DNA from 2 places in the Sulfoacidibacillus ferrooxidans genome. Region 1 is predicted to be linked to the other one. Evidence: predicted binding sites of a transcription regulator. Region 1 holds the regulator's gene; the other holds the start of a gene.
The links. Region 1 encodes Rex, which represses fermentation and respiration genes when NADH is low (regulators of the CRP and FNR family bind a similar motif). Its sites were predicted from a motif close to TTGTGAAATATTTCACAA; they were not measured.
Positions count from the first base shown of each region.

Region 2: MM817_RS01795 (citrate synthase) is a predicted target of Rex. The motif match lies at 3,937-3,954, and genes of this name have one in related genera.

Region 1 is NZ_JALBUF010000011.1:7,859-15,453, forward strand. It holds gene MM817_RS12710 (hypothetical protein) at 1-17, opposite strand, end outside; gene MM817_RS12715 (cell wall elongation regulator TseB-like domain-containing protein) at 126-662, opposite strand; gene MM817_RS12720 (YpmA family protein) at 659-832, opposite strand; gene surE (5'/3'-nucleotidase SurE) at 852-1,607, opposite strand; gene MM817_RS12730 (hypothetical protein) at 1,696-1,848, shown strand; gene MM817_RS12735 (amidohydrolase) at 1,830-3,137, opposite strand; gene mtnP (S-methyl-5'-thioadenosine phosphorylase) at 3,173-3,955, opposite strand; gene MM817_RS12745 (redox-sensing transcriptional repressor Rex) at 4,002-4,634, opposite strand; gene MM817_RS12750 (ATP-dependent DNA helicase) at 4,672-7,491, opposite strand; gene MM817_RS12755 (tetratricopeptide repeat protein) at 7,528-7,595, opposite strand, start outside.
Region 2 is NZ_JALBUF010000001.1:328,555-336,149, forward strand. It holds gene MM817_RS01765 (ABC transporter permease subunit) at 1-47, opposite strand, end outside; gene pstC (phosphate ABC transporter permease subunit PstC) at 41-955, opposite strand; gene MM817_RS01775 (DUF3905 domain-containing protein) at 1,090-1,302, opposite strand; gene MM817_RS01780 (hypothetical protein) at 1,430-1,837, shown strand; gene MM817_RS01785 (CBS domain-containing protein) at 1,887-2,312, shown strand; gene MM817_RS01790 (alpha/beta-type small acid-soluble spore protein) at 2,445-2,660, opposite strand; gene MM817_RS01795 (citrate synthase) at 2,729-3,859, opposite strand; gene lgt (prolipoprotein diacylglyceryl transferase) at 4,009-4,806, shown strand; gene MM817_RS01805 (hypothetical protein) at 4,992-5,198, shown strand; gene rnz (ribonuclease Z) at 5,315-6,262, shown strand; gene MM817_RS01815 (threonine synthase) at 6,264-7,463, opposite strand.

The DNA.
Region 1 (7,595 bases):
ATGCGAATCCTCGACAAATGAACCACTCTCCCTCAAATGATCTAGTAAGAGTATACCATTTATCAATGGGAAGAGCAGCCCGCAAAGTAGACCAAGAAGACATAGAAATTCCTTTGTTGCGCGGATTATTCCACTTGAGGAATATGATTCGTTTGAAAATCATAAAAAAGCTTTCCTGTATACATATCTACATAAGCAAATAAAAAGCCTCCATCTGCAAGTCGTGCTGTCACTTGCCACACTGCGTTACCACTCGCTTTATTGGATAAAGGCGTATCTAAATTTTTGTCGATAAGTCCAGGTATGACTGACACAATCGAAGCAATAGGCAGATGCAATGCATGGACTGCATCGATTGCACGAGATTCAGATACTGTTTGATCTTGATAGACAATAGTAGCTTCGTGATGTCGAACAAACACATATAAGGTCCTTCCAAGTGAATCTGTTCCTGTTACAGTCACATCAGAAGGATCACCTGTATAAATTTGCGAGTCTTCTACATGCTGCAATGGTGTATGATCAAGTGCAAACTCTGTAGCTGTTGACAGAGTGTTATTAGTAGCTGTAAGCAGTGGCAGTAGCCACACAAGCAGTAGAACAACCACACAAATAAAAATAACGCTAACGCTCATGACAGTGTAAGCAATTTTATTTCTCATACGTCCGTCCTATAGATGGTTACTGTGTATTTCCCAGGATGATCTGCTTTTGCAAGTCCAAAAATTACATCTTTATCTTTTAGGTTGCGATTTAAAAAATCAATTAAGACATAAAGCTCAGCTGATCCTTCCACTTCCTTAACTGCGAGAACACGATTTATCTGATCCATAAATAGTTTTCGTCTCTCCTCATAGGGTGAGTTGCCACGAGTTTAGTGTAACAAGGCTTTGCCCGTTTGTAAAATCAAAATGAACAGGAGTGACACTTACTTTGCCAGCCTCAATGGCGTGAACGTCTGTGTCAGGTTCATTATGCACTTTAACAATTTGTCCAGCTTGCCAATAATAAGTTCTTCCTAAAGGATCTATTCGTTGCTCATATGCATTTTTATACTTGCGAACACCAATTCGAGTGATCACGATTCCCTGTAATTCTTCATAGGGTAACGGTGGTACATTCACATTTAAATACGTGTCTGATGGCACTCCGTGCTGCATGAGTTTATGGGCCAATATAGTCGCTATCTGTACGCTCGCTGTATAGTCAAATGGAGGTTTTGTCACTGAGAGTGCAATGGCTGGATACCCTTGTAACACTGCCTCCCCGGCAGCAGATGCAGTCCCTGAATAGACAATATCTAATCCCAGATTGGCGCCACTATTGACACCGCTTAATACAAGATCTGGAGGTTCATTACAAAGCGCTCCGAGTGCTAATTTTACGCAATCAGCTGGAGTGCCGTTAACCTGAAAGGCACGAATGTTTGCCCCCATGCGAACTTCATCTACATGTAGTGGTTTATGCAAAGTAATGGAGTGACTAGTGGCACTTTGTTGACGGTCTGGTGCTACGACAGTAACTGTTGAAAAAGAAGAAAAATGCTTTGCCAATGATTGAATGCCAGAAGCGTGGATTCCATCATCATTTGTAATTAATACACGCATTTGTATGGAGTCCTTTCTGTGTTGGCATAACCTACGTCTCATGCTATGGGCAGCGGAAGGTGATACTATGGGCAGGAGGTGAAGCTCAATGGCACATAGTATCCCAAACAATTCTTCGCAAGCAGATCGCGATTTGCTTCAAAAAATGCCTGATCTACTCCTTTCGATGGAGTATGAACAACTAATTAGTGACGTGAAATCTTTGTACCGATTTATGTTTGATCAGACGTTCACACGTTGATAGCGAGGAAATTTTTGTACAATACGACCGACCTCATAACATACTTTTTCTTGATCAATGGTTAGAAATTCACGATTGCGCATCAAAGGTTTCCCTGCGACAAAGACATCTGTTACATCACCTGCATGTGAACTATAAACGACGTGAGATAACAAATTATGACGCGGATAATAACGGGGTCCGCTACTATCGATCATTTGAAAATCTGCTGGTGCTCCTTTAGTAAGAGTACCTAATCCAGACTCTAAAAATAATGCTTTGGCACCCTCACTCGTAGCAAGCCGCAGTGCTGTGAAAGCATCAATAGCAGTGGCATCTTGTTCTACACCTTTATGCAACAGCGCAACTAAGCGCAACTCTTCGTACAAGTCAAGTTTATTGTTACTTGCAGCGCCATCTGTCCCAAGGCCCACAACAATGCCCCGTTGTAAAAGTTTTGTAAGTGGTGCGATCCCACTGCCAAGTTTTAAATTACTCCCTGGATTATGCGCTACATGAACATCGTGCTGCGCAAGCAAGTCCATATCATGATCTGTCAAATGGACGCAATGTGCTCCAATTACTTTAAATTGGAATAACCCGCTAGTATATAATGATTCCACTGGTGTGGCGTTGTACATGGAGAGCGAATCTGCTACTTCTTTTGAAGTCTCTGCAATGTGAATTTGCAATGGAACAGAAACCTTCTCAGCGAGGTTAATCACATGGGTAAGGTAATCTGGTGGACACGTATAGGGTGCATGGGGAGCAATGGTCGTCTTAATGCGACCATCCCCCGCTCCTTCGTAGGTCCGAATAAATGCTTCTGTTTCTTTTAATTTATCAAGGGATGGATCATCTAACCCAATAATTCCTCGCCCAAGCACTGCACGCATGCCAGAGGCAATGACAGCCTCCGCGACTCGATCCATTGACGCATACATATCTGTAAATGTCGTCGTTCCTGTTTCAATCATTTCCAACATGGCTAATTGAGTACCAATCTCGATATCATCTGCAGTTAGAAGCTCCTCTGCAGGCCATATCACATCGTTTAACCATTCATGCAACGGTAAATCATCCGCATAGCCACGTAACAGTGACATGGCCGCATGGCCGTGCGTATTAATAAATCCCGGTAACAATAAGCGATTTTTACCACTTATACGTTTGTAAGATTCGTCATAACTCGGGCTATCTCCTGCACCCAAGTCTTCAATGATTGCATCTTTGACCACCATGTAACCTCGTTCTACGAAAGTGTTGTGAACACCATCAAGATAGGCGACATCTTCAATCAACCATTTCATATTGCTTATCTCCTTTTTTCCATTCAGATAGTCAATTACATCGCCCCAGAAGCACTCTCACATGCACATGCAACGGTTGTGTCTAGAGTTGCAATGGCTTCAAAAAATAGTGTCCGTATCTGATGAACATTTTTCGCCATTTCATCTAATACTTCTTGATGGGTTAGCGGAGCTCCAGTCATACCAGAACAGTAATTGGTCACCATCGCTACTGTGCTATAACATAATCCTCGTTCTTTAGCTAAAACAGTTTCTGGAATCGATGTCATACCAACAACATCTCCCCCAAGTTGTGCAAACATGCGAATTTCAGCAGGTGATTCAAAACGTGGTCCTTCTGTACATACATAAGTTCCACCGGGAGCAGCAACAATACCTAACTGTTGTGCGGTTTTAGAAAGATGTCGTCGCAATCGACCACAATACGGGTCTGTCATATCCGTATGTGTCACTGGTTCTCCATCTTCAAAAAAAGTCAATGGTCGATTTTTTGTAAAATCAAGAAATTGATCTACAATAACCAAAGCACCCGGCGGTAAGGTTTGACGCATACTACCAACAGCCGCAGTTGCAAACACCTGTTTGACACCAATATCGACTAGCGCTTGAATATTTGCTTTGTAGTTTACTTGGTGTGGTGGCACATGATGGGCTTTCCCGTGTCTTGGCATAAAAGCAATGGATTTACCTTTGAATTCTCCAATTGTACAATTTGCCATGCCGTAATGCGTCTCAATTTGTTCTTCATGAGCATTAGTTAGTAGGGCCGGATCATAAACCCCAGTACCCCCGATAATTGCATAGTCTGCGTGAATCATATGTATGATTGACTCCCTTCGATTCGTTATTTTATTATTATACCGTTTATTTTTGATCTAAGTAGTATGCGAGTGCTTGCAATTCCGTTGTAACATCCGTATTACGCAGATGGACATTTGGACCAATCCTAAGATTAACAGGTGCAAAATTTAAAATAGTCCTTATTCCAGCAGAAACCAATGCATCACACACTTCTTGAGCTGAGGAAGCAGGAACTGCGATAATACCCATCTGTAAATCTTGCTTTTGACAAATAACTGTGAGATCGTTAAAATCAGCAACAGTTAATGTACCTATTTGCATTCCGATTTTTTGTGGATCCCGATCAAACACAGCTGCAATGGTTATTCTTTCTAATTGAAAGCGCGCATAATTAGAAAGGGCAATCCCCAAATGCCCAGCGCCAATGAGTGCAACCCCAATATGCCGATCAAGATTGAGTAGTTGCCTTAATTTCCAGTCGAGATACGATATATCGTAACCCACTCCTTTACGTCCAAACTCTCCAAATGAAGCTAAATCTTTCCGGATTTGTGCAGGGTTTAAATCTAAATGATCGCCCATTTCTTGAGATGACACAGTGAGTATAGACTGTTCTTTTAACTCTTGAACTAACCGTAAATAGATAGGCAAACGGCGAATAATAGAAGGTGATATACTCGTGATTTTATTTCTCATCCCATAACCTTCTTTACTTTAGTCTATACCTGCTACATCAATGAGAATAAACTTGTTGTGTGGAATCCAAGAAACCCATTGCTTTTGCACATGTATCATTCAATGTTCCCTCATAGACATCTGGATCTGGAAGCGAACGAATAAACATACGTCCATACTTTGTTTGAGTAATCCTTTTATCCAACACAAACACCACCCCTCGATCTGTTTTTGAACGAATAAGACGTCCAAATCCTTGAGTGAATCGAATAGCTGCTGATGGGACACTATAATCAATAAATGGACGCTTGCCAAGTCTTGTTAATAACTCACTGCGCGCTTCAACGATCGGATGTGTTGGAACCGCAAAAGGAAGTTTAACAATGATGAGACAAGATAGATCATCACCGCGAATATCAATTCCTTCCCAAAAACTATTCACGCCAAATAAAACGGCTCGAGGCTCTTTACGAAACGTTTCAATCAAATAAGTTTTCCGATGGTCGTCAAATCCTTGCGCTAAGACTGTGATTCCTTTTTTTTGCAATGAATCGCGCTCAGTGACGTACGTTTGCGCTAACATTTGATGAGATGTAAATAATACAAGCGTTCTTCCATGAGCTACAGTTGCTATTTTTGTAATGGCCTTGCCCACTTCAGTTTGAAATTCTTCTTGTTGTTTACTATCTGGAAGATCAGAGACAACACATAACAACGATTGTTTTTTATAATTAAATGGTGATGTAACAATTTCTGTTTTGGCCTTACCTTCTTCTACCAAGGTCTTCATACCAATTCGTTCTAAAAAATAATGAAAAGAGTTGGCTACAGCAAGAGTGGCCGATGTAAGAATAACGGATTGCTTCTTACGAAATAACTCCTGTAATAAAACTTCTGAGACACTCAGAGGAGCTAAGTGTAGAGAAATCTTACGTGACACCCGTCTTCCATTAATCGCGATCCAACCGACAAATTGATCAGCAGATAGGCGCAAAAGTAAGACATCAGCACAAATGGTCAATCCCTGTTGCAACTCACGAGCATAACCAAAAACATCAGCCAATTTACGATTTAGTGCATCAGGCAACTCCGTTTCTTCAGAAAGGACGGCGTATGCTGTGAGAGACTCAGTCAGAAGTGATCGGCATACATCGATATCAGAAGCCGCGCGAATAACAGCTTCGTATGCAGGGGCGTTTGTACGATCTGGAGTCAATCTAAACTCTCCCGAAAGATTGCCAAGAGAGTCTGTGTACATGGCGATGGCACTAAATAGTGTACGTATATCTTGCGATGTACGCAATAGTGCACGTCCAAGTTTTGTGAGAACTGTTGCAAAAACTTGCCCATCTACCATTCCTTTTTGTACATCTACTTGGATAGAGCGTTCTGCATCGTGTAGCAAACCGTTTCTTGCATTGAGTAAACGCTCAAGCAATCTTTGAAGATCCCCCTCTGCAATTTGCGCTCCAAATTGCTTTGTCGCGACATCTTCAAGTTGGTGTGCCTCATCGATTATCAGTCGATCATATGCTGGAAGCACACGTGAATCAGCTTTAATATCAGAAAGTACAAGTGAATGATTCGTTAGTATTAAATCAGCTCTAGCCGCTTTGTGACGCGCGCGAAAATAATAGCAATCCTTAAAAAAAGGACAGTGTTTTGCAATACACGAATTCGTTTCACTTGCTACATCTCTCCAGTACCCTTCTTCGTGCTCAGTGAATGCAATTTCTTCACGATCACCTGTTTCAGTTTGCGTTAACCATACCGCTAGTCGCAGATCATAATCTCTTTCATCCGAAGCTAATGCTTGTATTTCATGAATATTTTGGCTCAATTTACGCATGCAAATATAGTTATTTCGTCCTTTTAGTACAGCTGTTCTTATTCCCTGCATTAAAGGTTCTAACACAAGGGGTACGTCGTGCTTATACAGTTGTTCTTGAAGTGCAATGGTATGTGTTGCAACGACTACTTTTTCGTGTTCCGCATGTGTAAATAGGGCACTTGGCAATAGATAGGCTAGTGATTTTCCCGTACCTGTTCCAGCTTCAACGATCAAATGAGTGCGTGTATCAAGTGCATTAGCTACTAGTTCCATCATGTGTTCCTGACCTTGTCGGCTCTCATATGGAAAATCACCTATCGCTTTAAAATGAGTGCGCAACGTAGTTAAGCTTTGCTGTGCTAATGATTCAGTTGTCGAATCTGCAGGAACTTTATCCTCTTCATCCATGATGTCTTCTGGTGCCACAGTAAATGCAATATCTTCAATGACCTTGTGCTGTGTTTTAGGCGTTCTTTCAAGTGTACGATCCGCAAGTACAGCTTGTATAACACGAGATATAGTCGATTCTGGTTTTGATGTGGAAATAGAGCGTAAAGTGATATCAGGAAGTACAGCTAATTTTGATAAAAGGCCCTTCAATACTGCAACTATCATTTCATTATTAGAATGGTGTGATTCGTTATGTGGATAAAGCGCTTGATACATAGCACTGGGTTCGCGTTGCGCGATTTGCGGTAAAATAAGCTGACTTAACCAGGATACGAATAAAATAGATTGATCCTCTAGCGGGATGTATCCACTCTGCTCAACAAGTACATCGAGATGATGTTTATGTTTTTGATCTAAAAGAATAACAATGTGATTGGCTATCTGTTGTAGACAATGAATCCACACTTGTCCAAATGTTTCCACAATCTCTACACGATCTTTAAATTGTACTTCGTACAAACCGGAGGGTAGCATTGAAACTGTCAACAATAGTTTCCCGTCTACATGATGACTATCCAATTGATAGAGTGATAGTTCTCCTATTGAAATAGTTGGATCTTTATCTTGCAAACTAAAGTCTAGAACGATGTACTGCAAATGATTTCCTCTTTTCAACTTAAGCTCCGTAGTTACTTAAGTATCGGAGAGTGACGCCGTACTGTCAATCCCAGATATAGCACTGCTATTTGTAGATAGTGATT
Region 2 (7,595 bases), on a different contig from region 1:
GAATTTTTAAATTTTCTGCGCAGACCATAAAGATGTATCTTTACCATAGTTGAAGTCTCGCTGCAGCAAGTGTTTTAGGCACATACATTCGAGCCACTGTGTAAAAGATAAAGGTGCATATATAAAGTAGCAATCCAGCCTCAAATAGGACGGAATGACTAAACTGCCCATGGCCGTGATTCCACTGTGTTGCAATCACACTTGTTAACGTATCCGTTTTGGAAAATAAAGAAGTAGCTATCTGTGGCTCACTTCCAATCACCATGACAACTGCAACCGTTTCTCCCAAAGCTCGTCCCAACGCCAGTAAAACGGCACCAAAAATACCGCGTCTTGCATAAGGCAGGATGACTTCGACCGTTGCTTCATTGATCGTAAGACCAAGCGCTAACGCTCCCTCCACTATACTCGTAGGTACTGCCATAAGCGTTTCACGAGTCACTGCAACAATCGTTGGTATAAGCATCGCACCTAATGTTAAGCCAGCAAGTAACAGTCCTTCGCCATCAGTATGATGTACTGCTAGGAGAATCGATTGATGCCTCATAGTAAGTGATACTATTGGTGCAATAAATGTAAGCCCCCACAATCCAAAGATCACACTAGGTATTAGTGACAACCACTGCACAAGTGCAGAAGAAAGTCTCCGTAACCATCTAAGTCGCATCCGCGTAATTACGAGGGCTGTCGCTGTGCCAACGACCGTGGCTAGCACCACTCCAATCAATGAACTGATCACAGTTGCTTCTATCCACGGCCACATCCCAAATAACTGGTCACTGGGACGCCATACTGTTGCCCATAAAACACTTGGACCAAACTTGATCATTGCCGGCCACGCATGTATAAGAAGTTCACCAAGAACTACGCCCATTAATAAAACGACGAAAGCGCCGGAACCCGCAATCAATAGGACAAATAGTATATTTCCTACCCCGTAGCGCTGCTGTTTCACTCTATATTGTCCTCTCTTTGCCACTCCATGTTCATGAATAGTAAACTCTAATCCATTCCATTTTAGAGGAGGATGCTCTATAGAGCAATATATATTTGGAGATGACCCTTCGGTCATCTCCAAATATATATTGCTTAATCCTGCCCCTCCACATCATGTTGTGGATGCATAAAACGATCCACCGTCATATTTGTCTGTAATCCTGCAATAGTATCTTCTGTCACCGCTTTATCCACGCCTGGGTCTCCTTTACCGACCCATACGTCACTTGCCATAATTGCGGGATCTACATCTGTCGACCAATGATCAAGTGGAGTATCTCGCCATGGAGCCTTTTTTTCAGTCATCTAACCCGCCCCTTTCGTCATTCTCTTTTTAGAATGTCCTGTTCTGACAGTCATATGTCCCCTCTTGCAATCGTATATATGTGGCAATGTATCCTTGTCCAATCATTAAAGAAAGGTGGCGAACGATATGACAGATGAAACGGTTTCCGATACCAATCTTCCCAAAACATCGCCAGAAAAAAATTATGCTCGTACTACAGGTTGGATTTACTTAGTTGTAGCTATTACTAGCCTGTTTACAGACAATCTCTGGCACATGCTGCACTTTTCTACATCGGCGACAATAGCCAGTTTCGCCATTGGACTCACTGGATTAACCATATCGCGATCAAGCAATAACACGTATCATCGTTACTATAACTTGTTTGCAGGAGCTACCCTTACGGTTTGGGGACTAACCGGTACACTGTATCCTCAGTGGTTCAAAACAACACCACTCCCACTTGATAATGGGTTACATGTCATTACAGGCATTTGGGGGTTTTACGGAGTTGGATCATTATTCTGGTCTCGTATATCGCGTAAATCATCGTGAACTAGCACACACTATCTCTGCATTCACAATTGAAGGAGGGGATCATTTTATGCTTATACGCGATCTGATGACAACAAACGTTTTGACATGTAACGAATCCACAACGATAACTGAAGTAGCAAAACAGATGAGCAGTCAGAACGTCGGATCTGTCCCTGTTGTTTCGGGCGGAAAATTGTCCGGTATCATCACAGACCGCGATATCGTTACCAAATGCATTGCCACTGGCTCGGATAGTCATTCGATGACAGTGAGTAGTTGCATGACAAAAAATCCAGTCACCGTGTCATCAGATACAGATGCACACGATGCTGCGAGAATGATGGCCACAAAACAAATTCGTCGACTACCTGTTGTCGACAACGGAAAGTTAGTGGGTATATGCGCACTAGGAGATCTAGCTGTTGTTGATATTCATGTAGATGAGGCTGGCGAAGCACTTAGTGGTATTTCCGAACAAACCCAATTACACTAACAGAGTATTGTCCAAATCAAAAAGAAGGTCGCCGTGGTGCGATCTTCTTTTTGATTTGGACTCATACAATTAATGATGCCCCCGCGATGCGGGGGCTTTGGAATAAGTCAATTTGCAATTGTGACAAGCTACTTACTGTCGACCTGCTAATTGTTGCTCCGCTAATGCAACTAATTTGCGGGTGATATGGCCACCAATCGAACCCGTATCACGAGTTGTCATGGTACCCCAATATCCATCTTGCGGCGGCTGAATACCTAGTTCTCCTGCCACCTCATACTTCAATTGATCGAGCGCCCGACTGGCGCTTTTAACAAGTAGCGTGTTGGATTTTTGTCCTTGTGCCACGCTTACCACCTCCTTCATGGTAGTATTTTGCCCGTATTGAAGGAGTCTAGTCTGACACATATTGGAGATTAACGTTCTGACATGGAAATATAGGCGCGCCTTTTGATGCCAACATACTCAGCCCGTGGGCGAATCAAACGATTATTACGATACTGTTCTAACACATGAGCAGTCCAACCAGAAATTCGACTCACCGCGAACACAGGTGTAAACACGTGAATCGGAATTCCCATCATAAAGTACGTAGATGCAGAGTAAAAGTCCACATTTGGATAAAGACCTTTTTGTTCTTTTACTGCTTGCTCCACAATGCGAGACATTTCATAATAAGTGGTATTTCCTTCACGTTCACCGATTTCTTTGGACATTTCCCTCAAATGTGTAGCGCGCGGATCTTCCGTATGATATACACGATGACCAAATCCCATAATGCGTCGCTTCTTAGCAAGAGCATCTTTGATCCATTCAGGTGCTTTACTTGGCTCGCCAATTTCTTTTAACATGAGCATAACTTGTTCATTTGCCCCACCGTGAAGTGGACCTTTTAACGCTCCAATGGCAGAAACCGTTGCTGAGTAGATATCTGACAAAGTACCCGCAGTAACACGCGCAGCAAAGGTCGATGCATTTAATTCGTGGTCAGCATGAAGAATGAGGGCGATTTCAAATGCGCGCGCCGTATATTCATCAGGTTCTTTACCTTGTAACATATATAAAAAGTTAGCTGCATGGTTTAATCGTTCATTTGGCAAAAGAATCTCCTGCCCACTTCGATAACGCTCAATAGAAGCGACCATCGTGCTCATCTGTGCAACAAGTCGCGTAGCTTTTTTAATACTACCTTCATACGAATTATCTTGATCATCTGGATCGTACAACCCAGCAAGTGAAACGAGCGTCCGAAGCATTTCCATGACATTACCATCTTTTGGCATCATCTTTAATGCAGCCAATACTTCTTTATTTAATGCGCGATTTGCACGAAGTTCTTTATCAAAATCGCTCAACTGCTCTTTTGTCGGCAATTCACCATGCCACAAAAGATAAACAACTTCCTCGAAACTGGCAGATCCTTTCACAAGGTCGTGAATATCGTAGCCTCGATAAACCAACCGACCCTCGTCCCCATCAATAAAACAAATCTCAGAAGATAAGGCGACAACATCTTCTAAACCTTCAATAAAATGCCCGTCCGTCATATAAATCCCTCCAAAGCCGAAAGATTTTACACCCATTATACGCACTTCATTATACGCTTCTAGACAGAATCTACAACTTGTGACGAACTTCACTTATTCATTACATTGCACACATTGTGATATAATGGAATAGATTAGGGAGGTTTACTATGCACCAATATTGGTTTTTTATTGGCCATTTCCCTGTAAGGGCCTATAGTACCTTATTTCTTCTGGCCTTTTTACTTGGACTTGGGGTAACTGTATATTTTGCAAAAAACGAGGGAAAATCAGATCTCATTGAACATATTGTAAACCTTGGCCCATTGTTATTTATCGGTGGACTGATTGGTTCTCGCATTTGGCAGGTATTCTTTTTTGATTGGGGATACTATCGACTGCATCCAGGGCAGATTGTAGCTATCTGGCATGGTGGTTTATCCATTCAAGGTGGTATTGTGGGTAGTCTGATTGTGGGTTTCATTTATATCCGCAAGTACGACCTGCATTTTTGGGAACTTGCAGACTTATTTGCTCCAGGAATTATCTTGGGACAAAGCATCGGCCGCGATGCCAACCTAATGAACGGAGATGCATTTGGTTCGCCAACTGGAGGCGACTTTGGATTACTGTATCCCAAAAACACCCTAGCGCGTGCCACCTATGGTGATCAACCGCTTTGGCCTGCAGAAGTGTGGGAAGGTCAGGGCGATGTACTTATTTTCGCCATCTTGCTCATCTTGAAGCTAAAACGCTGGCCACGCGGATGGATTTTTCTCTTTCAAACGATTCTTTATAATATAGAGCGATTTCTCTTAGAAATGCTCCGTGGGGATAGTCCACGATTTCTCTTCCACTGGGATGCCGCACAATGGACAAGCGCACCAGTCATCGTCCTTTGTGTCGTACTTTTCCCCATATTACTATGGTTTGACAAAAAACATGGGCAGTCAGTTATCACTTCATGAACTGCCCCAGCAGTTCAGAGCGATGATGTTCCCATTGCAAGTGCTGGATCACATTCTTCAAAGAGGTCCTATCAGCTTGTACTCCTTTACCTCACCCCCATATATGCCACGATCATTTCTTACTTCTGTTCATATCATAAGTTGTATGTGTATGATCATCACTGGATTATGAGGAGTGGTGGTAGATGCCTCCAAATAAACCGGAGCCAACTAAAGAAGACATTCAAAATTTAACACTATGGGCAGACTGGATGATGCCAGTTGGACAATGGGTGATCACAGTTGGTGCGGCCATGGTCGCAGCAGGCCTTACAGTTAACTACTATATTGCTCGGCGCAAAATTGCCAAAGAAAGGATCACTGACTCTGATTCAGGGAAACGACCACTATGATAACTCAATCATAGATCACTTTAAAAATAACTCTCCCTTTGCAATTTCCCGTAGTATTTCGTAGGATATATGCTATAGGAAAAGATTCCTAACGAAAGGGCGCGTGGAATATTCAACTGCTATTTTTAGGGACTGGCGCTGGGGCACCCACACCAAAACGCAATGTCTCATGCACAGCATTAACATTTGACCAAGGTTCAGAGATATGGTTATTTGACTGTGGAGAAGGCACTCAACAACAACTAGCACGTGCAAGACATAGCGTAGCGCATGTCAACCACATTTTTATTACACATTTACATGGAGATCATATCCTTGGTTTGCCCGGATTATTAGGCAGTCGCTCGATGCAAGCGCGCGTGACTGAGCCACTCATGATTTTCGGGCCGCCAGGGCTACGGTCCTTTTTGACTTGTGTATTGGACGCAACACAAACGACTTTAGGATTCCCCCTTACTATTCATGAGATCGAACAAGATGGAGTTATCCTTGAGAATGCCCATATGACAGTGGAGGCAAGACAACTTGTACACGGTGTGAAAAGTTTCGGTTATGCTTTGCTTGAACATGAAAGGCCTGGTCGATTTCATAGAGATCTCGCCCAATCTGCAGGTATTCCTGAAGGACCGCTATACGGCCAACTGAAACGTGGGTATGATATACGCTTGCCTGATGGTCAAATCATGCTTAGCAAAGAATTTGTTGATCCACCCATTCGCGGTAGAAAAATTGTCATTTTAGGTGATACTATTTCTTGTGCAGCTTCTTTACAGTTAGCACAATGTGCAGATGTTTTGGTACATGAAGCTACATTTTCAGATGAACAACGTCAACTCGCACAAATCAGTATGCATTCTACTGCGGCACAAGCAGCAGAACTAGCTGTACATGCGCACGTCTCTACACTCATCATGACACATATAAGCGCACGCTATGAAGCACAGTCTACTGATCACCCTCTGCTACAAGAGGCAAGAGCTATTTTTGAGCACACCTATCTTGCTGAAGATTTTTCTGTTTTCTCCATACCTAGGACTGGCCTCGTAGCAGAGGACGCAAGATGACTTAGATCTTTTCCTGTGCCGTCTGTACAGCGCAGTCAATTTGATCTACATACTTTAACCCGCTACCTGTATTAATACTGACCACTCGCTCACTCGCTTTAATAAACCCGATCTCACGCAACTTACGAACACCTGCCAATGCAGCTGCCCCCTCTGGGCATGCGTGAAACCCATCAAGACGCACTATGTTTTGGCGTTCTTTACGTATATCCGCATCAGAAACTGCGTAAGCGATCCCTTCTGTCTTTGCAATAATGGATAGGATGTGGGCATCAGCAAGCGATTTTGGCACACGCATACCGTAAGCGATAGTTTCGGCATTTTCATAATAAGTAGATACTTTTTCGCCACTCTCATATGCTCTTACGAGTGGCGCACAACCTTCTGCTTGAATGACCACCATTTTCGGAAATCGACCTTCTTCAATCCAGCCTAGTGACTGTAGTTCTACTAGCGCTTTGTAGATGCCAACCACACCTGCTCCGCCCCCAGTAGGAAAGACAATCACATCAGGAACTTTCCATGATAATTGTTCAGCTAACTCAAATCCTATGGTCTTTTTACCTTCTAATCGATACGGTTCTTTAAATGTTGACACTTCATAAGCGCCCGTTTGCAACACATAATCTGCTACGAATATTCCTGCCTCTGCAATGGTCCCTTCGAGTAATCTCACATCTGCACCTGTATAACACGTTTCAAGATAGGGTACTCGCGGAGCTGATGTGGGCATCGCGATGAGCGATTTCATGCCAGCGCGCACTGCGTATGCGGCCCATGCTGCACCTGCATTCCCATTGGTGGCGAGTGCAATCTCCTTTACACCTAACTGTTTAGCGCGAGAAATGCCAACAGATGCTCCACGAGCCTTAAACGTTCCTGTGGGAAGTACACTTTCATCTTTAACTAGTAACAAGGGGACATCCATATCTTTCGAAATATTAGGCAGTGTCATTAGAGGTGTCATGACCTCATTCATACTGATCATGTAGTCAGGGTGAGTAACTGGAAGTAATTCGTGATATCGCCACATACCCTGCTTTCTTTCCGCCAACTGATCGCGTGTCCATTCTCGTTTTAAGGAGTCCATGTCATATTGCACAAAAAGTGGTGAACCACACTCACACATTTGTCTGCGGAACTCCGTGCCATACGTTTTGTCACATGTTGAACAAGCCAAATGGGATAGCCCACTAAACATTCCCAAACGCCTCCATGTAAAGATCCTGATTCAACAGCGTGAATACCCTGCCAATCCTCAATACGATATGACAAGATCGATCAATGAGTGAATAGAACCATTCTATAGAGAAATAGAGATGACAATCTCGAG